DNA from 2 places in the Lacticaseibacillus boliensis genome. Region 1 is predicted to be linked to the other one. Evidence: riboswitches for the same ligand, from Rfam matches in the RefSeq annotation. Region 1 holds a riboswitch; the other holds the start of a gene.

What was found. A riboswitch is a leader RNA that binds a small molecule or an ion and turns the genes downstream of it on or off. The one in region 1 is predicted to bind lysine.
Region 2: it holds a riboswitch for lysine, as region 1 does, so the genes downstream of both, ACYVRB_RS11940 (ABC transporter permease subunit) here and ACYVRB_RS09710 (amino acid permease) in region 1, are expected to answer to the same signal.

What each region holds. Positions count from the first base shown of each region.
Region 1 is NZ_BAAIHN010000022.1:25,588-40,619, forward strand. It holds gene ACYVRB_RS09665 (glycoside-pentoside-hexuronide (GPH):cation symporter) at 1-587, shown strand, start outside; gene uxaC (glucuronate isomerase) at 795-2,240, shown strand; gene ACYVRB_RS09675 (tagaturonate reductase) at 2,349-3,767, shown strand; gene ACYVRB_RS09680 (UxaA family hydrolase) at 3,769-5,271, shown strand; gene rpmG (50S ribosomal protein L33) at 5,419-5,571, opposite strand; gene ACYVRB_RS09690 (GNAT family N-acetyltransferase) at 5,700-6,218, shown strand; gene ACYVRB_RS09695 (hypothetical protein) at 6,343-6,894, shown strand; gene alsS (acetolactate synthase AlsS) at 7,142-8,815, shown strand; gene budA (acetolactate decarboxylase) at 9,003-9,710, shown strand; lysine riboswitch at 9,792-9,967, shown strand; gene ACYVRB_RS09710 (amino acid permease) at 10,111-11,505, shown strand; gene ACYVRB_RS09715 (hypothetical protein) at 11,655-12,455, shown strand; gene ilvB (biosynthetic-type acetolactate synthase large subunit) at 12,753-14,471, shown strand; gene ilvC (ketol-acid reductoisomerase) at 14,566-15,032, shown strand, end outside.
Region 2 is NZ_BAAIHN010000035.1:11,252-26,283, reverse strand. It holds gene ACYVRB_RS11980 (helix-turn-helix transcriptional regulator) at 1-762, opposite strand, end outside; gene ACYVRB_RS11975 (ROK family protein) at 1,129-2,055, opposite strand; gene ACYVRB_RS11970 (MATE family efflux transporter) at 2,868-4,187, opposite strand; gene ACYVRB_RS11965 (ROK family protein) at 4,282-5,211, opposite strand; gene ACYVRB_RS11960 (DUF956 family protein) at 5,517-5,960, opposite strand; gene ACYVRB_RS11955 (PTS system mannose/fructose/sorbose family transporter subunit IID) at 6,284-7,195, opposite strand; gene ACYVRB_RS11950 (PTS mannose/fructose/sorbose transporter subunit IIC) at 7,212-8,027, opposite strand; gene ACYVRB_RS11945 (mannose/fructose/sorbose PTS transporter subunit IIA) at 8,088-9,062, opposite strand; lysine riboswitch at 9,484-9,653, shown strand; gene ACYVRB_RS11940 (ABC transporter permease subunit) at 9,835-11,409, shown strand; gene ACYVRB_RS11935 (amino acid ABC transporter ATP-binding protein) at 11,409-12,155, shown strand; gene ACYVRB_RS11930 (hypothetical protein) at 12,204-12,401, opposite strand; gene ACYVRB_RS11925 (RNA-guided endonuclease InsQ/TnpB family protein) at 12,535-13,746, shown strand; gene ACYVRB_RS11920 (hypothetical protein) at 13,769-14,410, opposite strand; gene ACYVRB_RS11915 (hypothetical protein) at 14,550-15,032, opposite strand, start outside.

The DNA.
Region 1 (15,032 bases):
TCAACTATCAGCCACTGGTTAACAGTATCATGATGGGTGTTTCGATCATCGCGATCTTCTCCATCCCGTTCTTAACCAAGTGGTTTGGCAAGAAGCGGGTCACGGTTGTTTCCCTGATCGTTTCCGGGGTTGCCAACCTGTTAAACTTCATCTTACCAACCAGTCCTGCAACCTTTATCATCTTCGTTACCATCGGTTATGCGGCACTTTGCATTCCTAATGGGATTACCTGGGCCTTTGTTTCCGACGTTATCGATTATGGGGAATGGCACACTGGCATGCGTAAAGAAGCGATCACCTATGCGGCGTTCAACTTCTCTCGTAAGTTAGCTCAGTCTCTGGCTGCGATTGTTTCCGCTGGTATCTTAGCCATCACTGGTTATGTTGCTAACGGTCATCAAAGTGGTAGCACCTTGTTAGGGATCAAAGGTGCGATGACGCTTTATCCTGGTGCTTGCATGATCATCGCTGCGATCGTTATCGCACTGTTATACAAGCTTGATGACAACAAGTTCAAGAAAGTTGCCACCGATCTTGATCATGGCAAGTGGGAACACGGTACGATTGGCGATCAAGACGACAAGTAGGATTTACACAAGTCGACTTGTTGAAACCAGTGAACTTGGTTATTTGAAACAGCGCTTGCAAGATTTTGCCGTTTGACTATTGAGCAAGCGTGATAAATGTGATAATGTTGACGCATCAACCGATGTTAACGTTAACAGTGCACACAATCTTGTGTCTGTCAATGGTTGCATCTCTTGATTGCACCTGTGCTAAGGAGGCACTTTACAATGGCTTTACTTGATGATGATTTTCTGTTGAGCAATGATATGGCCAAGAAGTTGTTCAATGATCACGCAAAGAAAATGCCGATCATTGACTTCCACTGCCATTTGAACCCGGAAGAAATCTACGAGAACAAGAACTATCCTAACATCACCCGGATCTGGTTGAACGAAGGTACTTACGGTGACCATTACAAGTGGCGCTTGGAACGTGCTAACGGCGTGCCAGAAGAATTGATCACCGGCGACGGCGATGAATACCAGAAGTTCTTGGCATGGGCAGGCACCATCGAAAAGGCTGCTGGTAACCCGTTGTACGAATGGACGCATCTTGAACTTCGTCGTTTCTTCGGCATCAACGAAACCTTCAACCGTAAGACGGCGCCAGCCATCTGGAAGAAAGCCAACGCTGAGTTGCAAACAGACGCCTTCAAGCCTCGCAACTTGATCAAGAACTCTCATGTTCAAGCTGTCTGCACGACCGATGATCCAGCCAGCGACTTGCATTACCACAAGTTGTTGAAGGCTGAAGAGAAGGAAAACGGCTTCCGGACCTTACCTGCTATGCGTCCTGACAACCTGATCCAACTTAACCGGCCAAACACTGGCGCTTACTTGGAAGAACTTTCCAAGCAATCCGGGGTGAAGGTTACTGACTTCCGTAGCTTGATCAAGGCTTTGCACCAACGCTTCGAATTCTTTAACGAAATGGGCGGTCGCCTGTCAGACCACAGTCTGCTGAGCTACCACTTCGTCGAAGGTACCGAAGACGAAGTCAACGCCGTTTTGGCTAAGGCTGCACGTGACGAGCACGTTACTGAACATGAAAACGACTTGTTCTTGACTGCTTTGTTGGAAGAATTGATGCGCTTGAACTACGAGTTCGACTGGACCATGCAGTTCCATATCAACTCTGTGCGTGATATCAACCGGCCAATGTTCAAGAAGCTCGGCCAAGATACTGGGTATGATGCGATGGGTACTCAACCTGACATCGTGCTTCAGATCCAAAAGCTCTACACCAAGTTGCAAGACGAAAACAAGATCCCTAAGACCATCTTCTACTCATTGAACCCGAATGACTGGATGGAACTCGCAACGATGATGCCTTGCTTCATCGCCGGTGGGGTTCAACGGATCCAATTAGGTGCTGGCTGGTGGTTCAACGATACTGCCGAAGGGATGACAAACCAACTGCGGACATTTGCCCAACAGAGCTTGTTGCCTAACTTCGTCGGTATGCTGACCGATTCTCGTTCGTTCCTGTCATACCCACGTCATGAATACTTCCGTCGTGTCCTTTGCTCCTTCTTCGGCGACTTGGCTGAACAAGGCCGTGTCCCTGATGATGAAGACTATCTTGGCAAGATTGTTGAAGACATCAGCTATAACAATGCTTATAACTTCTTCGGCTTCTTCAATGACAAGACCCCAGCAGAATTATTCAACTAAAGCACAAGTCTTGAGCTAACCAAGGGCGTCACCTCGCGCGTCATCGATGCGTGAAGTGGACGCCCATTGGTTCTCATAATTACATTTACTTATTTAATGGAGGAAAATATGTCATTACCAACTTTGAATGATTCGTTCCGCAAGCTTCCTAAATACCCGACCAAGGTTATCCAGTTTGGCGAAGGTAACTTCTTACGTGCCTTTGTTGACTGGCAGATCCAACAGATGAACAAGAAAGACTTGTTCAAGGGCGGCGTTGCCATCGTGCAGCCAATCGAAAACGGCCGGACCAAAGAACTCGAAAAGCAAGACCGTTTGTACACCAGCCTGTTGGAAGGTAAGCTCGACGGCAAGAAGGTCCAAGATGCTGAAATCATCGAAGACATCAACCAAACCGTACGTCCTTATGAAGACTGGCAAAGCTACTTGGATCTTGCAAAGATCCCAACGGCTCAATTCATCTTCTCTAACACGACCGAAGCCGGGATCGCTTTTGACGAAAACGACAAGCTTGAAAATCTGCCAAACGGCACCTACCCAGCAAAGCTGACCGCCTTGTTGTGCGAACGCTTCAAGTTGGGCCTGCCTGGCTTCCAGATCATCCCTTGCGAACTGATCAACCACAACGGCAACACGTTGAAGGAATACGTTCTCAAGTATGCTAAGCTCTGGAACCTTGGTGCAGACTTCGAAGCCTGGATCGAATCCGACAACGACTTTTATGCCACCTTGGTTGACCGTATCGTGCCTGGTTATCCACGCGACCGTGCCGCTGAACTCGAACAAGAATGGGGCTACCATGACAACAACATGGTTAAGGCTGAACCTTTCTTCATCTTCGTTGTTGAAGGTAACAAGAAGCTTTCTGACTTGTTCCCAGCTAAGCAAGCCGGCTTGAACTTGGTTGTCACCGACGACATGCAGCCATACCGTAACCGTAAAGTTTCCCTGCTTAACGGCCCTCACACCACGATGAGCCCGATCGCTCGTTTGGCTGGCATCGAAACCGTCGGCGAAGTGATGGCGGACAAAGACTTCTACAAGTTCGTTAACGATGAAATGTATCAAGAAATCATCCCAACGGTTGCCTTGCCAGAACAAGAACTCAAAGATTATGCTGAAGGTGTTAAGGAACGGTTCGAAAACCCATTCGTTAAGCATGAATTATCAAGCATTGCTCTGAACTCGATTTCTAAGTTCCGCGCACGTTTGCTCCCAACCTTCAAGCGCTATGTCGCGAAGGAAGGCAAGTTACCAGAACGCATCACCTTGGCTTTGGCTGCTTACCTGAAGATCTATGCTGGTAAAGCTGACTTTGAGCCTAGTGATACCCCTGAGATCATGGCTGAATTCAAGAAGCTTGTCGGTGAATCCGACTATGTTGGTGCCGCTTTGGCAGACTCGACCCTTTGGGGTGAAGACCTGACCAAGGTTGCCGGTTTGAAGGAAGCTGTTCTCAAAGATCTGGATACCTTCGATAAGGATGGGGCACGCGCAGCGGTCCAAGCTATCAACGCGGAGGCGTAATATGAACGCTTTTATCATTTTGAACCATGCCGATAAAGTCGGCGTGGCCTTGCAAGACATCGACAAGGGGACGACCCTGTCGACTGAAAAAGGGCAAGTGACCTTGCTGGAAGATATCCATCGCGGTCATAAGTTTGCCTTGCAAGACATTGCCCAAGACGAGGATGTCATCAAATATGGCTTCCCAATTGGTCATGCCACCCAGCCTATCGCCAAAGGTGCTTGGGTGCACACCCACAACATCAAGACGAACCTGTCTGGTGAACTCGAATACACTTACAAGCCAAACGATATCACCCGCAAGGTGGCCAAAGACGAGCGGACCTTCATGGGTTACAAGCGCGCCAATGGTAAGGTTGGTATCCGTAATGACTTGTATATCATCCCGACTGTCGGCTGTATCAACCCACTGCTGGACATTGTGGTTCAGCAGTTCAAGGCTTTGCATCCGGACAATGGCAATTTCGACAACATCTTGGTCTTGAAGCACCCTTATGGCTGCTCTCAACTCGGTGATGACTTCGAAACGACCCGTAAGATCCTCTGCGACGCGGCTTTGCAGCCTAACGCCGGTGGGGTCTTGGTCTACGGCCTTGGCTGTGAAAACAACCAGATGGACGGCATGGTCGAGGAAATCGAAAAACTCGGCGGCCCGATCGACCATGATCGCATGAAGTTCATGATCGCTCAGGAAGTCGACGATGATATTGGTACCGCGACAGAGTTGTTGGAAGACCTCAACGATGCCGCTGCCAACGATGTTCGGACACCACAACCGCTGTCTGAACTCAAGATCGGCTTGAAGTGTGGCGGTTCTGATGGTTTATCCGGTGTTACCGCCAATCCTTTGTTGGGTCGTGTGGCTGACTGGGTAACCGCACAAGGCGGCACCGCAGTGTTGTCTGAAGTGCCAGAAATGTTTGGTGCCGAGACGATTCTGATGTCCCGTGCGCAAGACGAACCGACCTTCCACAAGATTGTTGATTTGATCAACAACTTCAAGGGCTACTTCGAGTCCTTCCATCAGCCAATTTACGAAAACCCATCTCCTGGTAACAAAGAAGGCGGGATCACCACGCTTGAAGACAAGTCTCTGGGTTGCACCCAAAAGTCAGGTACCAGTCTGGTGCGCGACGTCTTGCAATACGGCGACAAGATCCAAAAGAAGGGTCTCAACTTGTTGCAATCCCCAGGTAATGACTTGGTCTCCAGCTCTGCAGAAGCTTCTGCAGACTGCCAGATGGTCTTGTTCACGACTGGTCGCGGCACTCCGTTTGCCACATACGTGCCAACGGTCAAGGTGGCCTCAAACTCATACATCGCCAACAAGAAGCCTCGTTGGATCGATTTCGATGCCGGTCAGTTAGTCGATCATGATATCGACAACCTGGCAGACCAATTCGCTGATTACTTGATCAAGGTCGCTTCTGGCGAAACCAAGACCAACAACGAAAAGTATGACGTTCACGGGATCGCTATCTTCAAAAACGGCGTTACCGAATAGTCACAAAAGCCTCAGTCCAAAATTACTTGGACTGAGGCTTTTTGGGTACCGCCATAGAAGCGCATGAGAGCGCCTAGAAGCAAAAAAACCGCCTTACCAGTAAACTGGTAGGGCGGTTGGTCGTCACGGCCGTAGACGACGAATGAATTACTTCTTAACTTCGGTAAAGGTAACGCGCTTGCGCAACTTTGGAGAATACTTCTTCAAAGAAAGACGGTCTGGCGTGTTACGCTTGTTTTTAGAAGTCAGGTAGATCCGTTCGCCGGTTTCAGCACATGCAAGTAAAATGTTATCACGCATGTTCTTCACCTCGCTTATAAGATTTAAACTAACTTATTAATCATACCGAATTCTCGCCGATTGTCAAGCTGAACTTTGCCGCGACGCCAGGCACGCCGTATGCTACGATGGTCTGGGAGGTGAAGGCGATGCACCTGATCGGCAAGCGGATCGTGATCCGCGACTTTACGTTAAACGACGCTTCTGACTACCTCGCTTATGCCAGTGATCCGCGGGTCACAGAATCCGCCGGCATGCGGCCAGCGGCAAGCCAGGCGAAGACCAAGCAGATCCTGCAGCAGTTCATCATGAGTGCCAGTGATTTTGCAATTGAATACCAAGGCCACGTGATCGGCAATATCGGAGCATATCCGCGTACAGGGGATCCTGATAGTCCAGACGCCTGGACAAGAGAAATCGGTTACGCATTGGCCCGGCCGTTTTGGGGACAGGGATTTATGACAGAGGCATTGACATTATTCTGTGACTTTTTATTTGAAAATGGGATGACCGCGATCTGGGCTGCGGCGTTTCCGGACAATCAGCGGTCGTTGCAGCTGTTGCGGCGCCAGGGCTTTGAATATCGATTCACAATTGCTTTGCCGGCGGGCCTGAGCGGCAACGGTCCGCGTCAGGAAGTGTACTATCGGCGGTTGCGACATTCATGAAAAGTCACTTTTTTATCGTTTGCTGAGCGCAAAATTATTTTTTCATTTCATTTTGAAAAGAACTGTCGTGGCGTGTGATAGATAATGCTATAATGAAACTAACATCAAAGGTGGAGGTTTCAACATGAGTTCCCAAACAGAGTATGATCAGGTGTATGCCAAACGCATGGCTGCGATCGAAAAAGATCCGCAATTCACGATTCTTTCTAGCATGAATCAGCCGCAACCCAACGCTGAGTCTAAGGCGACCCAATACATTGTTTATACCGATTTCAAACCTGACCAACAACAGAAGAGCTTCACGGTTTCTGTTTACACCCCGTTTGAAAACGTTGATAAATATGGGCATTCCAAGGCAGAATATCAGTCACAGTTGCTGTTTGATGTCGATCATTGGGCGAACAAGATGCATATCACGGTGCTCGAAACCTTGGGTAGCGAAAGCCGCCTTGCCTTTTATGATTTTCAGAACATGGGCTTAGCCCAGTTAGCCCTCAAGGCCTTCGTTAACCTGGCTCGCAAAACCGGGATCACGTTGATCGATGGCAATATCAGTTCCTTTGATAAAGAGAATTATGCGAAACTGCAACACATTTTCGAAAAATATCAATTCGAATTTCATGTGACCGATGCTACACAAGGTATCGGGAAAATCAAACTTAACCTTAACGCGTAATGCGATGCGGATGACCGAGATGGTCGTCCGCTTTTTTGTTGGCGTTGGTTTGACGGCGTTCAGCGTGTAGGCCCGGCAACTGACCGGGGTAAAAATCCGCGGAAAGGCCCTTGTGTAACACAGAACAATATTCGTGTTATTGCCTGAAAAACGCAATAATACGGGATTGATAATAAAGATTCACTATTGAAATGAAACAGATTGGAGCGTATCTTAGTTACAGATGAGTGAAAACGGAGGAAATTTCATGACAGAAGAGAAGCGTTACGGCGCAGATTTGGTTGTTGATAGCTTGGTCAATCACGGGGTCGATTACGTCTTCGGGATCCCGGGTGCCAAGATCGATCGGGTTTTTGAGACACTAGAACATCCCACCAATCCCAAGACCCCACAACTGGTCGTCGTCCGCCACGAACAAAACGCAGCGTTCATGGCAGCCGGTATCGGTCGCATCACCGGCAAGCCCGGTGTGGTCTTGACGACTTCTGGCCCAGGCGCGTCGAACCTGGCGACCGGGCTGGTCACTGCTAATGCAGAAGGCGACCCGGTGCTGGCAATCTCTGGCCAGGTGAAGCGTGCAGACTTGTTGCGTTCAGCACACCAAAGCATGCGCAACGCGGACCTTTTTGCGCCAATCACCAAGTTCTCTGCTGAAGTGCAAGATCCTGATAATGTTTCTGAGATCATTGCCAATGCCTATCAGGCTGCTGAATCTGGCAAGCAAGGCGCCAGCTTCGTGTCCGTGCCGCAAGACGTCACTGATGCCGAAGTCACGTCCGAACCGATCCGGACGATGAAGGCGCCAAAACTCGGCCCGGCTAGCCCAGAAGACATGACCTACTTGGCACGCCAGATCAAAGACGCTGAATTGCCAGTGTTGTTGTTGGGGATGCGGGCCAGCTCGCCTGAAATCACCCAAAGCATTCGCGACCTGCTGGCCGTCACAGAATTGCCAGTCGTTGAAACCTTCCAAGGCGCCGGGATCATTTCCCACGCTCAAGAAGATAATTTCTTCGGACGGGTGGGCTTATTCCGCAACCAACCAGGGGACCAACTGTTGCACGATGCTGATCTTGTCATCACGATCGGCTACGATCCCGTCGAATACGAACCGCGTAACTGGAACGAAGATGGCAAAGCTCGGATCGTGGTGATCGATTCTGCACCTGCTGAGATCGACCATAACTTCCAGCCAGAAACCGAGCTGGTTGGGGATATCCACCAGACCCTCGATATTTTGACGCCATTAGTCCGTGGCTATCAGGTCGCGCCAAGCACCAAGCCAAAGCTCGACGCCTTGCAAGCCAAGCTGCACGAACGCGATGTTCCACCGGCAATCGAAACCCAACAATACAGCCATCCGCTGTCGATCATTTCAGAGCTGCAAAAGCGCGTTGATGACCACATGACCGTGGCGGTCGATGTCGGTAGCTTCTATATTTGGATGGCGCGTCATTTCCGGTCATACGAACCTCGCCGTCTGCTCTTTTCCAACGGGATGCAGACGCTTGGGGTCGCCTTGCCTTGGGCGATCGCAGCGACCTTGGTCCGTCCAGGGGAGAAGGCTGTATCCGTTTCTGGTGATGGTGGCTTCTTATTTTCAAGCCAAGAACTTGAAACAGCTGTGCGCCTGCACGCCAACATCGTGCACATCATCTGGAACGATGGCCACTACGACATGGTTAAATTCCAAGAAGAGATGAAATACGGTCAGTCCGCCGGTGTCGACTTTGGCCCTGTCGATTTTGTGAAATATGCGGAAAGCTTCGGCGCCAAAGGCTTGCGTGTCGAAAAGCCGACAGATCTGGGCAAGGTTTTGGACGAAGCATTTGCCACCGAGGGCCCCGTTGTCGTCGACATTCCAGTCGATTATTCCGACAACTTGAAGCTCAGCCAGACCATGTTGGAAGACCAGTTCTAACAGGTAGATACAGCCGGAGAGCATGTGTTTTTCTTAACAAGATACCGATATCTTGCGGGTTTTAACCGATTTTTATGTACTATAAACAGCCTGTATACATCAACAGTGCAACAGTTTTTAAAAATTGTTGCACTTTTGCTTGGGTTGGGCGTATAATGAAGCCATTCAATTCTTAGGAGGGACAATCATGAGTTCATTGTTATTCCAACATGGTACTTTAGCCAATCTCGTGCCAGGTTTATTCGCAGGGACACTCACTATTGGGGAGTTAATGCGTCATGGTGATACTGGTATTGGCACCTTAGCTGGACTCGACGGCGAGCTTGTGATCCTCGACGGCGTCGTCTACCAAGTGGCTTCCAGTGGTAAGATCCGGGTCGTTGATCCTGATGAAAAGGTGCCGTTTGCTAATGTGCATTACGCACATTTTGAAGACGCCCAACAAATTACGAACGTCAGTGACGCTGACATCCGCCCAACGATTGTCAACGCGTTGCGGACCAAGAACACCTTCGCTGGCGTCAAGATGCACGGCCACTTCAGTTATGTGCAGACGCGGGTCGTTTGTGCCCAAACCGCACCATATCCAACGTTGCGCCAGACTGCTGAAGCTCAGGCGATGTTTGATACCACTGATGTTACTGGGACAGTTGTGGGTTATTATTCCCCACAACTGTATGCCGGGGTTTCCGCACCAGGATTCCACCTGCATTTCTTGAGTGACGACCACAAATTTGGCGGCCATCTGTTGAAGATGGATGTCGAATCGGCGGATCTCGCGTTGCAAACCTTCTCGGATTTGCGATTGCATCTGCCTGTAGAAGATCAAGATTTCCAACGGGAAGACCTCGAAGGCAACAAAATCGTCGAGGATATCCGGATGGCTGAGAAATAAGTGAGAACCAAATGAGAGCCGCTGGCGTAAGCCGGCGGCTTTTTGGTATACTGCTTGCAGTGTGCCATAACGGCACGAAAACGTGATATTAGAGGTCGCACGGGCCATCAGTCGAGTGTCGGGACTAGCTGTCGCTAGGAGGAACGCATTCAAAAGGGGATCGTGCCGAAAGTCTTTTGCAGCGACAGTACAAAAGGCTTGGGTCAAGTTGGAATACGACTTGAACTGTCGCCAATCGGCGGGGTGCTAATCAGTCTGTGTCTTTCAGCGCGCATTGGCCTTAGCAATGCGCGTTTTTGTGCTTTCTGGCACGGTAGGACCTGAAGTGAAAGGAAGCGCAATAGTGGCAAAACAGGAACATACTCAGGTGAGTCGGTCATTAAAGACCCGGCACCTGTCGATGATCGCTCTTGGTGGTTCGATCGGGACTGGCTTATTCGTTGCCAGCGGCAGTGCCATCGCGACTGCCGGACCTGGTGGGGCGATCCTCGCTTATATCGGCATCGGGATCATGGTCTTCTTCTTGATGACCAGTCTGGGTGAAATGGCAACTTATATCCCGGTTTCCGGGAGCTTTTCAGAATACGCGAGTCGCTTTGTCGACCCAGCGGTGGGCTTTGCCTTAGGGTGGAACTATTGGTTCAACTGGGCGATCACGGTGGCGGTTGATGTTGCCACGACCGCTATCGTCATGCATTTTTGGTTGCCGGCGGTACCGGGTTGGATCTTTTCGCTCGGATTTTTGGCGTTGATTTTCTTGATCAACATCATCTCGGTGCGATCGTTTGGCGAAACCGAGTATTGGCTGTCGCTGATCAAAGTCATCACCGTCATCGTTTTCTTGGCTGTCGGGATCATGACGATCGTCGGGATCCTCGGAGGCAAGCCGATCGGGCTGCATAATTACACCTTCAAGGCCGCGCCGTTTGTCGGCGGCTGGCCGGCGACGCTGTCAGTGTTTGTGGTTGCTGGGTTCTCGTTTCAAGGGACAGAGCTGATCGGGATTACCGCCGGCGAGTCCGAGACGCCTGAAACCAGTATTCCCAAGGCGATTAAGCAGGTGTTTTGGCGGATCTTGCTGTTTTATATCCTCGCTATCGCCGTCATTGCGGCCATTATTCCGTACACCAGCCCGAATCTTTTAGGCGCCAGCGCCCAAGACGTGGCCATCTCACCGTTCACACTGGTATTCAAACGTATCGGCTTGGCAGGTGCGGCGAGTGTCATGAACGCCGTGATCTTGACGTCGGTGATCTCCAGCGCCAACTCGGGGATGTACGCGTCGACGCGGATGCTGTGGGCGATGGGCAACTCTGGTTTTGCCCCGCGGATCTTTGGCAAAACGAACCGCCGCGGCGTGCCGCTACCGGCATTGCTGGCAACCACCGCAGTTGGGGCGTTGACGTTTTTGTCCAGCATCATGGGGCCAAGCGTCTACCAACTGCTGGTCGCCGCAAGCGGCCTCACAGGCTTTCTCGCGTGGCTTGGCATCGCTGTATCCCATTACCGCTTCAGGCGTGCTTTCGTCGCTCAGGGGCACTCTCTGGACGAATTAGTGTACCATGCGAAGTGGTTCCCGATCGGACCCCTGTTGGCGATCGTCATGAGCCTGGTCATGATCTTAGGTCAAGATATCTCCAGTGTGACCCATTTTGCCTGGGGCCGACTATTAGTTTCGTATATGTCGATCCCGTTATTCATCGTATTGTTGGTCTGGTATAAGGTCAAACACAAGACACATCTGATCCCGTTGGCTGAAGTCGATCTGACGCCGCATCGAGATCACCGTAATTAACCAGTGATTGTCGAAGTTTAAACACCAGTGATGCTTGATCTTACAGATCGGGCGTGACTGGTGTTTTTGATGTGGCGCCACGCTCAAAATTGACAACGCTTTCCCCAGCGGATACAATATTCATCAGAGTGAAGCTTGGAGGCGATAGCATGCGAATGACACCGACAGTGAAGGTCTTCTTATACTTGGTGACAATGGAAGATGCTCAGGCGGTATGTGATGAGTTGCTATGGCAAGAACGGTATCGGATCGAACCGACGCGATTGTTGACGAAGCTTCAACAGCGTCAGTATCTGGTGCCTGTCCTTGCCGGCTTTGAGTTGACCGATAAAGGGCGCGAGGCACTAGAAGATATCAGCGATTGGCTGTGGATCCACCAGTATTATCTACCAGGGGTGATCGATTTTACGCAGGCGAAGCGGCAGATGAGTCGCGGTGGCCAAACCGGCTATCAGCTGGTGACGGCGTTATTGGATCGTGCGCAACAAAACGCAGCAGATGATCCAGATACTTTGACGCTGTTGTTACGGCAGCGGCTGAAGCTCGAATTTGGTACACGTCACGATCAAGAGGCCCTACATACCTTGATGGCGCTGATCTATCGGGAGCTGGATCTGACGACAGAGATTTCAGAGGTTTCTTTGGAAAACTTTAACTATCACACATCTTGGGTCAAAATCACACCATTTGAAAAACAGCTTCTGACGCAATTGTTGGCGCGAATGAACCAAACGGTCAATGATTTTGAGATGACTTTTTCTCAGTGGCTACAGGAAGCATCACCGGCTCGGCGCTTCTTTACCAACTTTGAGGTAATGACGATTGTCATGTATGAGCTTGGTAACGACCGCAAGCATCTCGATCAGGTCTACCGCAACGCGGCGCAACGTCAGCGCCAGTTACTGGCCCAACAGCAAACATCAGCTAATTCCGCGCAAGGAATCGGTTAAGAGCAAATCCTTCGACAAACGTCGAAGGATTTTTTTTGACATTAAATGTGAATAGTCACATAATGTTCTAAGACGTAAGTGGCAATCAGATGCGAAGATGAGATTTGGATGAGGCTTGATTAGCTAAAAAAAGCCCCGGAAAGAATGCCTGTCTGACGCGGATTTCCACCGTCATCAGAAAAAACTTAAAAAACTTTTCCGTAAGCTGTTGACTTTTCCTGAAATTATAGTAAATTAATAGACATGATTTCTAATCAAACATTAATTTGATTTTAATCATGGAGAGGAGGTGAATCAATGCAAATGAAACAGTCAAGTAAGCCACAGCAAAGTGTAGCAGATAAGCAAAGCGGCGCTGAGTTGTTGATTTCAGCATTAGTCGATCAAGGCGTAAATGTTGTCTTCGGATATCCAGGTGGCGCAATCTTACCGGAATATGATGTGATGTATCAAAAACATTTCAACAATATTCTGGTTCGTCACGAACAGGGTGCCGCACACGCGGCCGAAGGCTTCGCCAAATCGACAGGCAAGACTGGTGTCGTATTCGTCACCAGTGGTCCCGGGGCAACCAATGCCATCACCGGGATTGCTGATGGGATGCGCGATTCCGTTCCGATGGTGGTCTTCACAGGCCAGGTCGGAACTAAGATGATCGGCACTGACGCGTTTCAAGAGGTGAACATTTTAAGCCTCACGAAGTCAGTGACAAAAGCGGGTTTTCAAACTCGCCGCATTGAAGAAGTGCCACAGATCGTTGCCAAGGCGTTTGCCCTAGCAGAATCTGGACGCAAAGGACCGGTGGTTGTCGACTTGCCGAAGGACATCATGTCAGGCAAAGTGTTCCCAGCAGATGTTGTCGAACCTGAACCGCTTGATGTCCGTAATCAACAGCTCGATCGCAAAGCCAAGGATGGCATCGATGCAATCTTGAAGGCCTTAGCCAAGGCTGAGAAGCCTTTGATGATCGCCGGTGGTGGGGTTGTCAGTGCCAAAGCTGGTGACGAGTTCAACGAATTCGCCCACAAACATCACATTCCGGTGATTGCCACGTTGTTAGGTCTAGGCGTGATGCCAAACACCGATCCTCTATTCATGGGGATGGCGGGGATGCATGGCTCTTATGCCGCCAACATGGCGTTGCACAACTGCGATCTTTTGATCAACATCGGTTGTCGCTTCGAAGATCGGTTCGCACCGAATACGCGTCGCTTCGCTCCTAATGCGGAAGTTGCCCATATCGATATCGACCCGGCAGAAATCGGGAAGATCATCAAGACAACGTATGGCGTCGTTGCCGACGCCAAACAAGCATTACAAGCGATGGTGCCTTTTGACTCAACCGCCGCCCGTCACGGCGAGTGGGTCGAAGAATGTCGCGATCGCAGGAAAGCCCATCCGTATCACTATATCCACCAAGACGGTGTGATCAAGCCTCAACAGCTGATCGAAGAAGTGGGTGCGTTGACTGAAGGCAAGGCGTATGTTGTCACCGATGTTGGCCAACACCAGATGTGGGCGGCACAGTTTTACCCGTACACATTCCCCGGTCAGCTCGTGACCAGCGGCGGCCTTGGCACAATGGGCTTTGGCATTCCCGCTGCGATCGGCACCCAGTTCGCGCATCCGGATCAAACCATTATCCTGTTCACAGGTGATGGTAGCCTGCAGATGACAAGCGAAGAGCTCGACGTTTTGGCGGCTTATGGCTTGAACATCAAGGTGATCTTGCTGAACAACGGGACGCTGGGCATGGTTCGACAATGGCAAGACTTGTTCTATGATGAACGGCGGTCACAAACCGTTTTCCATGAACAACCCGATTTCCAGAAGCTGGCGCAAGCATACGGAATTGAGCCATACAAGCTCGATCCTCATGGAGATTGGAAGTCAATGCTACAAACGGCCCTTGCCTCGAAACACTCGGCCTTGATCGAGGTCCCGATTCCTAAACTCGAAGCGGTCCACCCAATGATCGCGCCTGGTCAATCCAATGACCACATGATGGGGATCTGAGTGTGATTTCATTGCTAGCACCATGGAAACAACAGAAGATTCATCGCATTTGTTAACCGACTCTCAAGAACATAATTACTGGAGGTAATTACATATGGCAGTAGCAAACATGTTATACGAAAAGGACGTCACCACCAATTATCTGCAAGGCAAAAAATTTGCCTTTATCGGCTACGGCTCTCAGGGCCACGCCCAAGCTAACAACTTGCGCGATTCCGGCTTCGATGTCATCATCGGTGCCCGTCCTGGTAAGTCATGGGACGCCGCTAAGCGCGACGGCTTCGATGTTTTCACCGTTGCTGAAGCTGCAAAGCAAGCTGACGTTATCCAAATGCTGACCACTGATGAAGCAATGTCAGAAGTTTACGCAGAATCCGTTAAGGACAACTTGGAACCAGGCAACATCTTGGGCTTCTCCCATGGCTTCAACGTTTACTACAAGGAAATCGTCCCACCTGCAGACGTTGACGTAATCATCATGGCACCTAAAGGTCCAGGTAACCTTTGCCGTCGTACTTACAAAGAAGGCTTCGGTGTTCCTGCATTGTACGGTGTTTGGCA
Region 2 (15,032 bases), on a different contig from region 1:
GCTATCACGATACTGTGAAGGTGTTAAGTTGAATTTTTGCTTGAATGATCGATTAAAACTTGATAAACTACTAAATCCGCATTCTAGCGCAATCTGTGCAATCGACAGGTCAGGTCGTTGAAGTTCAAGCTCTGCATGGTTAAGCCTGATATTTGTGAGATAGTCCTTAAAATTGACACCAATATTCTTTTTGAAATAGCGTGAAAAATAACTTGGCTCCATATAATAAATGCCAGAAATTTTTTTCAGGTTCAGTGTCTCAGCGTAATGCGCTTCGATATAACGCTTGATTCGAAGCACTTGATCATTGCTGACTGGCTTTACTTCAGCAAATTCAAGTACCAGAAGATTCAGCAATTCATAGCTCTTGCCAATCGCAACCATCTGCAATTGACGATCCTGAGAAAGTACGGCCTTTAATAAGGATATAATTATTGCAGACAATTCTTCATCGTGTAGTACCCGATTACTTTTCGTTTCAAAATAAAACTGGTCCACTTCAAATATATCGTTGATCTCAGAAAGTCTAAAACTCAACTGAAGGACCATACTAATAGAATCGTGAGCCTCAATATTGGCGACTTCGCCAACATTTAAGAGAAGGAAGTGATTAGACGTAAACTGGCTCTTCTTGCCGTCAACTGTAACTGTATAATTGCCCTCTAGAAAGTAGACAATCGTTGGCTCCGAAAACGTAACCCTCGTCGTCGCAATGTCATCCGTAATAATTCCAGACACAAAGTTTTTAAGTGTAAATTTCATGAAATTCCTCCTCAACAACGTAAGCGCTTCATACACTATTTTAACACGATTAATCGCTAATTGATTTAGCACAATTATTTCGAAATCTGTTAAAGCTGAGAAGTTGAGAAAGTGACGTTCAAGTTAATCACTATTCAAACTTATTAGATCAATAGAAAACGCGTCATAATAATTATGACAAATCAAAAAAAGTAGTGTCTAATTATTTAGGCACTACCAAAACATGCTATGACCAAATGTTGTTTATCATATTTTCCATCTGGATCATTACTATACTAGTCAGATTTGCTTATATACATCCTGCATCCTTGGAATAAGACATGCAGTTTTCATCCACACAACAATAAAGCAGTATTGCAAACCTTTTTACATCAAAAACGTTGCTGCATCGCCAAAAATACCGGCATCGTTGCCTAATCCTGAACGGCTAACGGTGTAGTGTTCCCGAATCTGCGGGAACACATGCTCGTCGATCGCCGCCGTTAGCGGCACCATCAACGCGTCACCGGCTTCTGACAATCCGCCACCGATCACTAAGCGTTCAACGTCGATCGTGTTGAAGACACCGCCCATAGCCGAGCCCAGATAATCGACGGTTTCGTCGACACATTGCTTGGCCAACGAGTCGCCATCAGCCAGCCATTGGAAAATGTCGATCGTGGTAAACGCTCCACGGTCTGCCACCCCTGCATCTTTAAGGATGCGCTGCATCGTTTTGACCATCCCGTTGGCTGAGGTGAAGGTTTCTAAACAGTTGATGTTGCCGCAACCGCAGACTCGGTGTTCATTGGAACGCACGGGAATATGGCCAACTTCACCGCAAGACGAATGCGCGCCATTGATAATTTTACCATCGAGAATGATGCCGGCACCAACGCCGGTGCCTAAGGTGACAAACATCATACTGCGGGTGCCGCGACCAGCACCTTGCCACATTTCGCCCAGCGCGGCTGCGTTGGCATCATTGAGCAACGTCACCGGCAGCTTGAAGCGCTGTTCCAGCTTCGAGCGTAACGGTAGCTCGTGCCAACCCAAGTTGACCGCCCGCACCACGGTGAAGCCGTCTGTCGAGATCGGTCCCGGAACTCCAACCCCGATACCTGCAAGGGATTCGGTGTCAACATCTGCCAGGTGTGCGGCGATCGCGTCACCGATTTCTGCTGGGATATGCACCCCAGAGTCGCTGGTGTTCGTATCGATTCGCCACTTGTCGAGGATCTTGCCATGCGCATCAATGCGCGCCATTTTGATTGCCGTGCCGCCAATATCGACACTGATTGCCTGCTTCGTCATAATTGCCTCCCAATTGACTTTATTGCCTTCAGTATAATTTGAAATTCGGTGCAACACTGCCACTATTTGATTAAAAAGCTTCACATATTTTGTTATCTTTGTCTCAGGAAGTATGTACTAGACAATAAATGCATGACATAAATTGCATACCGTCAATCTCCAGAGGATCCGATTGCAGACACACCAAAGCCACGGTACGGACTCCGCATCGTGGCTGGTGTTTATGGGTAACTCAAATAAGCTGTTTTAAGTTTGCTTTTTCGCTTAGGTGAGTTCTGGAGGAAAAGCGCACTTAAAGAAGCATTTCGAGGTAGTCAATTTTGACGATATACGTCATCAAAATTGACGGTGCCTGTTTGCAGCTGCTGCGTGCGATCCTCCTTGCTCTAGCGTAGCTCTGTGTACCCTGAATGCGCCGCGACGCTGCCGGTCCTAACCATTGCTCCTCTAAATCCTACATTTGCTTGCACCACGTTTCGGATTACGACGCTTAGACAAGCTTCACTTGTCACCAAGTGGTTGTGCATCCATTTACTCCGATTGGTGGTAGCTGATAACCCACCTGGAGCCGGTCGTTATTGGAATTGGAGATCCAGCCTCCTAGGATCAGGAAACTGTGGACGGCCTCACTGGTGTGCTGGAGGTACAAAGGGCATCTGTAGAACCGGCCAACCAACGCCCTTCCCATCTCCTGAAACCATTGCCTCATGAGATATAATCGATTGCAAAGAATTCGCACGGCTAACTTTTTAGAAAATAAGCCACTAAAATACGGAGACAGTTATCGTCTCTGCATCGTTCCCGTAAATTTACTATCGCAAGCGTTTGCTACCTTGATACAGCGCCCAACCAACAATAAACGTCGCCAAATCAGCGACCGGTTGAGACCAGATGACGCCGTGATAGCCAAGAAGCGGCGCCAGCACCCACATTGCTGCGGCAAATAGTACGCCTTGCCGCGAGATCGCCATGACCAACGCGCCCAGCGACTCCCCGGTAGACTGGAAAACCGTGGTGTAAACCAGGATTGCGCCGATAAACGGCGTCGTGATCAACAAGGCTCGCAGCATCTCACTACCCATCGCGACGATCTCGGGATCAGACATAAACAGCCTTATCAATGGCTTAGCGGCAAGCATCAACACTGCAGCCCCAATCACAGCATAAATAATCTCCACCTTGAAATCATATCGCAGGATGGCTTTCAGCCGCTTGTGGTTACGTGCGCCATAGTTGTAACCGATCAGTGGCTGAGCACCGAAGGCAAATCCAACCATGATCAGCGTTATGACCATATAAATTTTTTGTGCGATCCCCATCGCGGCAAGCGCATTGGCACCATATGCGGACAGATGTTGATTCAACAAGGTCGTGCCAAAGCTCTGCATGAAGTTCGTCAGTGATGCTGGGATCCCGATGGCAATGATCGCCCACAGCGCGCCTTTTGATACATGCGCCAGCTTCGGGGTTATGGTGAGGTACTGCGCTTTGCGGTGCGTGAAGTAAATCAACAAGCTCGTGTTTAAGGCGTAGCCGATCACATTGGCTAACCCGACCCCGCCGGCACCCCAGTGGAAGCCAAACAGGAACAACGGATCCAAAATGATCGTCAGCACCGTGCCGCTAATGGTCGCGATCATCGACTGTTTGGCAAGACCTTCTGTCCGAATGATGTTCCCTGGCACCAAAGATACAATGATGAAAACTGCCCCGATCGCCAGCATCCGGTAGAACGCACCGGCATATTCACGCGTCGCCGCTGTGGCCCCAAGTAACGTCAACAACGGCGTCTCAAAAATCAGCATCAACGCCGTAATCACCAAACTCAACGCGATCGCAGCGTACAAGCAAAAGCTACTGGCTCGCCGCACCTGCGCGTAATCGTGATTCCCCATCAGCCGTGAGATCAGCGCTGATCCGCCGAGTCCAAAGATGTCGCCGATCGCCAACATAAACGAAAACAGCGGCGTCCCCAAGGCGACCCCGGCCACCAGATCCGCGTTGCCAGTTTGGGCAATGAAGAAGGTATCCGCAAGGTTATAAACCATGCTGGCAACCATGCCCAACACCACCGGCAGCGCCAGTTGCATATACACCTTGGGCACTGGTGCTTTCTCAAACAGTTCATCCATGCGGTGATATCCTCCTTCGTGTTAAGTTTACCCTAACACGAATTCGAAATTTCAGACAAGCAAAAAGTGCGACCGTAGCCACACTTTTCTCCCACTATTTCATCAAAAATGTTGCCGCGTCACCAAAAATCCCTGCGTCATTGCCTAATCCTGAGCGGCTGACCGTGTAATGTTCGCGAATCTGCGGGAACACATGCTCGTCGATGGCCGCCGTTAACGGCACCATCAACGCGTCACCGGCTTCGGATAATCCGCCACCGATCACTAAACGTTCAACGTCGATCGTGTTGAAGACACCAGCCATGGCCGATCCTAGATAGTCGACGGTTTCGTCGACGCACTGCTTGGCCAACGGATCGCCGTCAGCCAGCCACTGGAAAATATCGATCGTGGTAAATTCGCCGCGGTCTGCCACACCTGCATCCTTGAGAATACGTTGCATCGTTTTGACCATCCCGTTGGCCGAAGTGAAGGTTTCAAGGCAATTGATGTTACCACATCCACAGACACGATGTTCATCAGAGCGCACCGGAATGTGCCCAACCTCACCGCAGGATGAATGCGCGCCATTAATGATCTTACCATCGAGAATGATTCCCGCACCAACGCCAGTACCCAATGTCACAAACATCATGCTACGGGTGCCGCGACCGGCGCCTTGCCACATTTCACCTAATGCCGCTGCATTGGCGTCATTGAGTAGCGTCACCGGCAACTTGAAGCGCTGTTCCAGCTTCGAGCGCAACGGTAGCTCGTGCCACCCGAGGTTGACCGCCCGCACGACCGTGAACCCATCTGTCGAAATCGGAGCGGGAACCCCGACGCCGATACCAGCAAGAGACTCGGTATCAACGTCTTCCAAATGTGTGGCGATCGCGTCGCCAATTTCTTCCGGAATATGTACACCCGAATCACTGGTGTTCGTATCGATCCGCCACTTGTCGAGGATCTTGCCATGCGCATCAATGCGCGCCATTTTGATTGCAGTGCCGCCGATATCGACACTGATTGCCTGCTTCGTCATAATTACCTCCTGCTTGCCTATGATTGCGTGGCATCGCTACGGAGATGCCCGCCTATTTACCCTTCTATTGTATGAAGAATGCGGTTGCAGAACTGTCGTCATTCCGCCAACATAACCCATGATTTTTGACTTTCTCGCCACATCTTTGGCAGTCTGAGCTAATTTACAGCGCAATATTTTGGCATTTTACGCATCCCGATAACCGTAATCCGTCCCTTCACACAACAAAGGATGCGCATGATTTTTGCGCAATATACAAAAACAGGCGTGTGCCTTGCGACACACGCCTGATTTGCAAAATATTCCTAACGTGCCTTCTTCTTGCCAATACTCTTGATCGTATTGGGGAAGTTGCGGATAAACGCCGGGAAGTTCTTGATGGCCTGCTTCAACACCTGCCAGAAGCTCAGCGACCGGACGATGTTTTTCGCCGGGATATGTTCCCGGCAAGCTCGCAACACCGCCTTAGGGTCATGCGCAGAAAACGTGTAAGTCCCACTCTTCTTGGTGCGCACTGCAAAACGTGGGATCCACTTGCCTCCGAACATGATCGAAGCGATGATGACATCGACTTCGTTCCATGGGATCTGGATGTAGTTTTTGATATTGCGGTCATCGTAAAACTCGAAACCGTGGTTACCGATCATGATCTTACCATAATCGCCCAGCCCCATGTAGCTGGTACCTTTGGTCTCGTATTCAATTTTGGAATTCAACGACTCAACTTTAGCGACAACTGATTCGACCATTGATAATCACCGTTTCCCCTCTTATTCTGTTTACATTATACCAGACCCACACGTCGGCACACGTCGGCCTTAGGTCTATTTTTTGTATCTCGAGCCATTCGCTAAAACCGCTTTGTTCCGCTCTGGTTTTTTTCGTCGAGCTGCGTGGTGCAACGCGGGTGCGGTTAGCTACACTATCGTGCTCGGGGCAAAGCACGCCCCAACCACGATAGCTAGGCTACCCGACCCGCTAAGTGCGCACCACTCCGCTCTGGGTTCTTCACTCTGGTACAAAAAACGACCCGGACACGAGTGCCCGAGTCGCAAAATCTTCGCAGAACTGATTACATGATGTGGAGAACGTGGAAGACGATACCAACAATGAACAAACCGAAGATGATGATAATTGGTGAAACCTTCTTCTTCAGTAACCACATGCACAGGAAGGTAACCAGCAAGCCGGCAAGACCTGGGATCAAGGAATCCAAGTTCTGTTGCAAGGTCGTTACTTTGTGGTTACTCAAAGACAAACCAGCAGCTTGGTCTTGCAAAGCCTTTTGGATACCCTTAGCGCCAGATGGCAGGGAGTTCCAGTCAATGTAGGCACCCTTGTCGAGCTTAACATCAGAAACGGTTGGGGTGAACTTAACGTTAACCCAACGTTCAACCAGAGAACCCAAGATGAACATACCTAAGATGGAAGCACCCTTGGTAACATCTTGCAGCAAGGTACCAGACATATCGTCGGCAATCTTCGAACCAGCCTTGTAGCCGAATTCTTGGGTGTACCACAGGAAGGCGATACGGATAATGTTCCAAACCACGAAGAAAATGATAGGGCCGATGATCGAGCCAGACATCGCCATGGATGCGGCCAAAGCACCAAGGATTGGACGAACGGTGAACCAGAAGACAGGGTCGCCGACACCAGCCAGAGGACCCATCATCCCGATCTTAACACCTTGGATCGTAACGTCGTCAACGGCAGCACCATTGGCACGTTCTTCTTCGAGGGCCAAGGTAACCCCAATAACAGGGGAAGCCAAGTATGGGTGAGTGTTAAAGAATTCCAAGTGACGCTTCAAAGCAGCGACACGGTCTTCTTTAGTCGTGTATAACTTCTTCAAGGCAGGGATCAGCGAGTAAGCCCAGCCACCGTTTTGCATACGTTCATAGTTCCAAGAACCTTGCAGGAAGGTCGAACGCCAGCAGACGTCCCAACGATCTTTTTTAGTTAATTTGATCTGATCAGCCATTGTGTTCTACCTCCTTCTAATAATTGTCGATGATGTCGCCAACGGCATCACCTGTACCGGTACTTGCGCCGCCATCGGAGGAACCGGAACCGCCCATCTTGGACAGGTTCAAGTAGATGAGGGCCATGCCGACACCGATTGCACCAAGACCAATCAGGGTGATTTCGGTAACCGTGCCAAGCACGAAGCCGATCGCGAAGAATGGCCATACTTCAGCGGTTGCCATCATGTTGATAACCATCGCATACCCAACGGCGACAACCATGCCACCACCAATGGACAGGCCATCAACTAACCAAGTCGGCATTGCATCAAGCATTGCCTTAACAGGACCGGAACCAACAGCAAGGACGAACCCTGCAGGAATGGCAATACGCAGACCCTGTAAGCAGATCGCGATCCATTGCCAGATATCGATCTTTGTGAACGAACCTTCTTCAGCGGCATGGTCCATGATATGAACAATACCAGTGGTAACGGTACGAACTAAGGTCGTCAGCAACAAGCCGGCAACAGCCAGCGGCACAGCCAGCGCAACGGCGGCAGAAACGCCCGCCTTACCTTGGCCACCAAGGACAAGAATAATAGCAGATGCAACAGAAGCCAAGGCAACGTCAGGTGCGACAGCGGCACCGATGTTCGCCCAACCTAAGGCGATCATCTGTAAGCTACCACCTAAGATGATACATGGCACTAGGTTACCTGTAACCAAGCCAATCAACGTGCACGCAACAACTGGTTGATGGAATTCGAATTCATCAAGAATCCCTTCCATCCCAGCCAGGAACGCAACGATGAGGACTAGGATGATTTGAATGAAGTTCAAAGACATTGTAGTATCCTCCCTTTTTCCTGGGTAAAAATATAAACAAGCGGCAAAACGCTTAAATCACTACTTGGCAGCGTTCAAGGCGTCTTGAGCCTTCTTCAAGATGTTATCCATGTTTTCTGCGGAATCGGTTGGGACCTTACGAACATCAAACTTGATGCCCTTAGCCTTCAACTTACCGAAGGTGTCGATATCTTCTTGATCGAATGCCAACACTTTGTTTGGTTGTACCTTACCTGCGGAATGCGCCATAGAACCGACGTTGATTTCCTTCAGTGGCACACCACCATCGACAGCACGCAACGCGTCTTCAGGATTTTCGAATAATAGCAGTGCTTTTTCACCGCCAAAGTGCTTGTCGTCTTTGGCGATCTTGATCATCTGATCAACTGGAACAACATGCGCGTGGATGCCACCAGGAGCAGCATCGGTGATCAATTGCTTTCTAAGCTTGTCGCGAGCAACGTTGTCAGAAACAACAATGATCCGCGTTGGCTTAACTGACTTCGACCAAGCCGTTGCAACTTGTCCGTGCAGCAGGCGAGAGTCGATACGTGCAAGGACGTATTCGAGACTGCCTGGACGGCCAGCGTTACCACCCTTGGCAGCTGGTGCAGCTGCGGCAGCAGGTTTTGGTTCAAGCGATTCAGGCTTGATCTTGACCCCGTCACGTCCTGCTTCTACCAAGTGTGCTGCAATCTCATGTGCTGAGGTCATCGACAGACGCGAGCCATAAGCTTCAATGAGCATCGGCAGGTTCAGACCTGTAACGATTGCCCACTTGTCCTTATGTGCTTCGAACAAACCGTTGGATTGGTTGAATGGTGAACCGCCCCACAGATCGACTAGGAACAACACTTCGTCGTCCGCATCGAACTTCGCAATGGCTTCTTCAAGATGTGCTTTCAGATCATCTGGTCCTTCGTTGGGCATGAAAGTAACAGCTTCGACTTTCTCTTGCTCACCGAAGATCATTTGACCGGATTGCTTAATGCCAGCGGCGAATTGCCCGTGACTAGCAAGAATGATTCCGACCATTGTTTGTCGCCTCCTAAATAATATTTGGGTGTGGGTCCCTCTACACGGAATAATGAGAATAATGTGCAGAAATTGCCCACGAAATGAATCCCCAAGAGCTAGTATGCCGTTATCACGGGGCTTTTGCAATCCCTTTCTTGACGCAAAATTGAGCGTTTTCATGAAAGGACTATACCAGCGGGCATCAGCGAAATCTTTTCTTGTTAAATTTTTCTCGAATTGTGGGGCTGTGCCGTATCTAAGACTGGAAAATGTGAGACGTTTTGGCGATTTTGTTTTCACGGGCTATGGAAACAGTTGTGATGTTAATAATCGATAAAACGTTTTTATTTTTGGGAAAACGTTTTATCATCGATCACCATAATACGTTGACGGACGCAGGCGCATCCGCTATACTCGCAACAAGACATATGAATATCCACCAAGAAATAGAGGTCGCGGGTGGTGACGAACGCAACGGAGGGCTGAATCCCGATGAAGTTGCCGTAAGCATCCCCGCCGAAATCTCCTGTGCGATTCGGCGCACATCAGGTTGGGCTAAGCGAGAAAATCGCTTAGACTGTCGCAGCAATGCGGAGCGCTATGATTCTGGTTTTAACTACTGAAATCAGGGGATCGACCTTTATTTAATTGAGGGTCGATCCCCTTTAATGTTCTCTCTATTCCTTCGGTGAAGAGCGAAGCAACGCGCACTTAGCGCGTAGCTCGACAACAATTGCAACGTGACGCCTTACCGCGTCACTCGCCAAACCACGAAGGAGGACAATGTCTTATGAAGAAAGTGTGGCACTACCTGTTGGGGGTAGCCATGATGATAGGGATAGCGGCGGCGGTTGCCGGCCGGCCGACGCCGGTTTCGGCAAGCGGCACCTTCAAAGTCGGGATGGAATGTGGGTACGCCCCGTTCAACTGGACCCAGTCGACGTCAGCTAACGGCGCCGTCAAAATTCAAGGCTCCCACGACTACGCCAACGGCTATGATGTTCAGATGGCCAAGAAAGTCGCCAAGGCCTTGGGCAAAAAGGTGGTCGTGGTCAAGACCTCTTGGGATGGCCTCCCACCTGCATTGACTTCCGGCAAGATCGACGCGATCATCGCCGGGATGTCACCAACGCCTGACCGCCGCAAGACGATTGACTTTACCGATACTTACTATGCTTCGAAGCTGACGGTGGTTGTCCGTCGCGACAGCAAGTTCGCCAAGGCGAAGAGCATTCAAGATTTCAAAGGCGCTAAGATCACGGCGCAACTGTCGACCTTCCATTATCAAGCCATCAAGCAGATGAAGGGTGTCGTCAAAGAAGAAGCGATGAACAACTTCCCGGCAATGCGGGTGGCATTGGAGTCTGGCACCATCGACGGGTATGTCTCCGAAATTCCTGAAGGCATCACTGCCCAAGACGCTAACCCGAACCTGAAGTACCTGAAGTTTTCCAAGGCTAACGGTTTCAAGACCAGCCCGGAAGACGTCGACCTCGCCATCGGCTTGCGCAAAAACGATCCGGACAAGGCCACCATCAACGCAACCTTGGCCAAGATCTCGACCAAGGAACGCAACAAGCTGATGAACACCGCCGTCGCCGTACAGCCAGACACCTCCAAACAAGGCAACTGGTTCCTCAGCATCTTGAAACAATACGGCCCGATGTTGCTTCGTGGCACCGGCATGACGCTGTTGATCTCCTTAGTCGGGACGATCGTCGGCTTCATCATCGGCTTGCTGGTCGGCATCGTCCGCACCATTCCCAAGCCTAAGACCAAAGGCAAGCGTGGCCTCCAGTGGTTCATCAACTGGCTGCTGAGCGTCTACATCGAAGTCTTCCGAGGCACGCCAATGATCGTGCAGGCCGCCGTGTTGTATTACGGCGCCGCCCAGGCCTTTGGCATCAACATGAACAAAACGATGGCGGCCTTAGTGATCGTGTCGATCAACACCGGGGCTTACATCTCTGAAATCATCCGTGGCGGGATCATCTCCGTGGATGAAGGTCAGTTCGAAGCCGCCCACGCCTTGGGCTTCACCCACCTGCAGACGATGATGAAAGTCGTTTTGCCACAGGCGGTGCGCAACTCCTTGCCGGCGGTCACCAACGAATTCATCGTCAACATCAAGGATACCTCGGTGCTGTCGGTCATCTCGGTTTCCGAACTGTTCTTCTCTGCTGAAACCGTCGCCGGGCAAAACTTCCAGTTCTTCCACACCTACCTGATCGTCAGCGGCATCTACCTGTTGCTCACCTTCACGATCTCTCGTCTGTTCCGCTTAATCGAGCGCCACATCGATGGTCCGAAGAACTACAACGTCATGAACAACCAGATGCAAGTTGAAACGCCGGAGGTGAAGTAATCATGGCAGAACCGATCATTCAAGTACAAAATCTCAAAAAAGCCTTCGGGACCCATGAAGTGTTGACCAACATCAACTTCGACGTCAATCCCGGCGAAGTGGTTTCCATCATCGGCCGCTCCGGTTCCGGGAAGTCGACTTTGTTGCGCAACATCAACCTGCTGGAAGAGCCGACCGGCGGGGACATCCTTTTCCACGGCAAAAGCATCTTGGGGCAAAATTTCGACCTGCCGCATTACCGTGCCGCCGTTGGCATGGTGTTCCAGCAGTTCAACCTGTTCAACAATCTGACCGTGCTCGACAACGTCGTCACGCCACAAACCACCGTCTTGCGCCGCAACGCGCAAGATGCCAAGACCCACGCGATGGAGTTGCTCCACCAAGTCGGCATGGACCCGTTCATCAACGCCAAGCCCGACCAGCTTTCCGGTGGGCAAAAGCAACGTGTCGCCATCGCCCGTGCTGAAGCGATGGATCCGGAAGTCTTGCTGTTTGACGAACCGACCTCGGCGCTCGACCCGGAAATGGTCGATGACGTCCTCAACGCGATGAAGGCGCTGGCCGACACCGGCCTGACGATGATCGTGGTTACCCACGAAATGGAATTTGCCAAAGACGTCTCCGATCGGGTCGTCTTCATGAACCAAGGCGTCATCGCAGAAGCCGGCTCACCGGAACAAATCTTCGACCACCCGACGCAAGCCGTCACCCAAGAATTCCTGAAACGCTACTTGAACCGCGCATGAGTTACCAAAAAGGCGGTGAATTCCGACATGGGGTTCACCGCCTTTTGCTTACTCATCGAAGTTGCTGGCGACAGTCGCCTGCTCATCACTTCCGCTTGGGGCATCGTCGCCGGTGATGGCTTGGTACATCGCCATGCCGACCGTGCCAAAAGGCTTCACGGTGAGCTCACCGTCGCTGGTGATGGTGAATTCAGCGACCGCCGGGGCAACACTCGTGTCATCATTGGCACCATAGTGGTCATTCATTGATAGTGTTTTAGCAGGAAACCTCTGATTTTAATCAGGGGAGGAATGCCGTCCTGTACCTGCTTCTCCTTTGTTAGCTTGGTATCTTTACATAGGAACACACGTTTGGTATAATTTCTGTGGAGGGATAGCCATGAAACAAGCCGTCACCCTAAAGCTGCGCATGACACTCACTGCAGAGGATGCGCTGTTGTTACAAGAAACGATGAACCAGTTTGCATTGGGTTGCCAATTGGTGTCGCAGTACGTCTTCGACCACGAATTTGTCCTTGATCAAGATGCCTTGAATCAGGCACTGTATCACCAATTGCGCGCAGAGTTTGGGTTGAAAGCTCAGATGGCACAGTCTGCGATCCGGCACGTTGTTGGCAACTACAAGACCGTACAGACTCAGATGAGAAACGATCCATACGCTTTTCGGGATCGCTATACTGGCCAATGGACGCGTTGTCCACGAGACCTCACTTGGTTGCGGCGGCCATTACAGTACCGTAAGCCGCAACTCAAGTTAGTGCGCAACCGGGACTGGTCGTGGTTGAAAGACGGTCGCCTGTCGCTTAACACCTTGGCTAAACGCGTGCGTATCACACCGCATGTGCAGGGCTTTGAACAGTACTTGACGCCTGACTGGCAACTTGGTACAGCGACAGTGGTGCCCACTGGTGGCCATTATTTCTTGCATATTGCGGCCATCAAGGAACTCCCTGATATTGACCGCCTGCAGTTTCAAGACATCGTTGGCATCGATCGTGGCTTACGCTTTGTGCTGGTCACCCATGAAACTGCTGGCCGAACGAATTTTGTTTCTGGCAAGGCAATTGCGAACAAGCGGGCCAAGTACGACCGCCTCCGTCAACAACTGCAACGCAAGCACACAAAATCTGCTAAACGACGCCTAGGCCGACTTTCAGGACGAGAGAACCGCTGGATGAGTGATGTCAATCATTGCTTATCAAAGACACTCGTCTCAAAGGCAGCATCTAAGACATTATTTGTTGTCGAAGACCTCACAGGTGTTCGTCAACAATCCAGACGCCAAGCACAAGCGCAACGAGAACTTCATTCTTGGGCTTTCTTCGAACTGGAACAAGACCTTCGCTACAAAGCGGTTTTAGCGGGTCACGAAGTTATTACCGTCTCAGCTCGATATACCAGTCAGCGGTGCGCAAAGTGTGGACGAATCGATAAGACCCAGCGTGATCGCCAGCACCATGAATATCGCTGTGCCGCGTGTGGTTACCAAAGTAACGACGACCGGATTGCGGCAATGAACTTAGTGACTCTGGGTCAGCGGTACGTGGCTGGTAACAACCATCCACACTTTACAAAAGAAGTTGTCAGGTAAACCTGATAATTGACGGGCATTGTCAACTGCCCGACGATGCAGTCGCAATACAGTGGGAGCCTGGAAGGTGTTTGACCACTATGTCAATGACACGCGAATTGCAAGCCACTGAATTTATTCGGTGGTAGTTGACGTACTCGTGATCTTCTGCCAAAGAAACCACCAGCTGACCTTGGTCGTCTTTGCTGATCTGCCAGCCGAAGATATTCGGATCTGCGTTGTTCCCGATGTCATAAGCATCTGGCGCGTACTGGGCGATGTTACGCATGATCCAGTCCTTAACCTGTGCAGTGGTAAGATTCTGCATATCGACGCCATTGCTGGTCGCTGGCGAACTGGCGGAACTTGCCGTCGTCTCGCTAGACGCTGAAGACGACGATTGAACAGAAGCTCGCGCCGTTTCTTCCTGCGACTTGCCTTGTTTGAGATCTGCGTCATAGGTCAGGTGGTGTTTTTTCAGCAGCGGCTGCAGTTCTGCCTTAGAATAACTCAGCTTCGCCCCGTCGCCATCGACAGTTTGCACCTGCTTGGCCGCCACCGTGATCGTCTGCCCTTGGGTGTCGCTGCTTTGATCACCAATGAACCAATCGTCACCGCGTTGTTGCACGCGCAACTGCGACGTTGCGATCGCTTCGCCACCCTTAGACTGGGCAAATGCCGCCATCGCATATTCCTCTTTGGTATAGGTGACCTGTTTGCTTGATGCCGCTGAAGACAAGGACGACGGTTATGACACCGCCTTTTGCCCACATCCCGCCAGCACCATGACGCCTACGATCCATAATTGCTTCATGGCCCGCTTCCTAATGGTTGAACTTCCCATAGTAATTCAGCTCGCTGGACTTCAAGGTGTAGGTATGCCCGTTGATGATATCGATCGTCAAGTTGAAGTCAGTATCAGTCGTATCTTCATAACCATGAGCAACCAAAATTTGACCGCCGGTGCCGTCACCGCCTTGATTCGTGATTTTATCTAGCATCACATTATATCCGCCATCGCTACCGTCAACATAGGCCGTGGTCCAGAACCACGGGCTTTCACTTTGAGAACCTGGGCGATAAAAATCTGAAGTCTGCTTCCCCTGTCCCGAAACGGTAGACGGATCCTCAGTTGCCGTCCCCGAGACGCGCTCAAGCGCCTGGATGATCGTATCATCCGCTTGGCTACTTGCGTCTGAACTGGCTTGCTTAACCGTGAGCCTGCTCGCCACGCTGGCCAGATCCGCTGAACTTGCCAGCTTCTGCCAAGCAGACGCCAGATCGACGTGTAGCGCGTTGGCACGTAT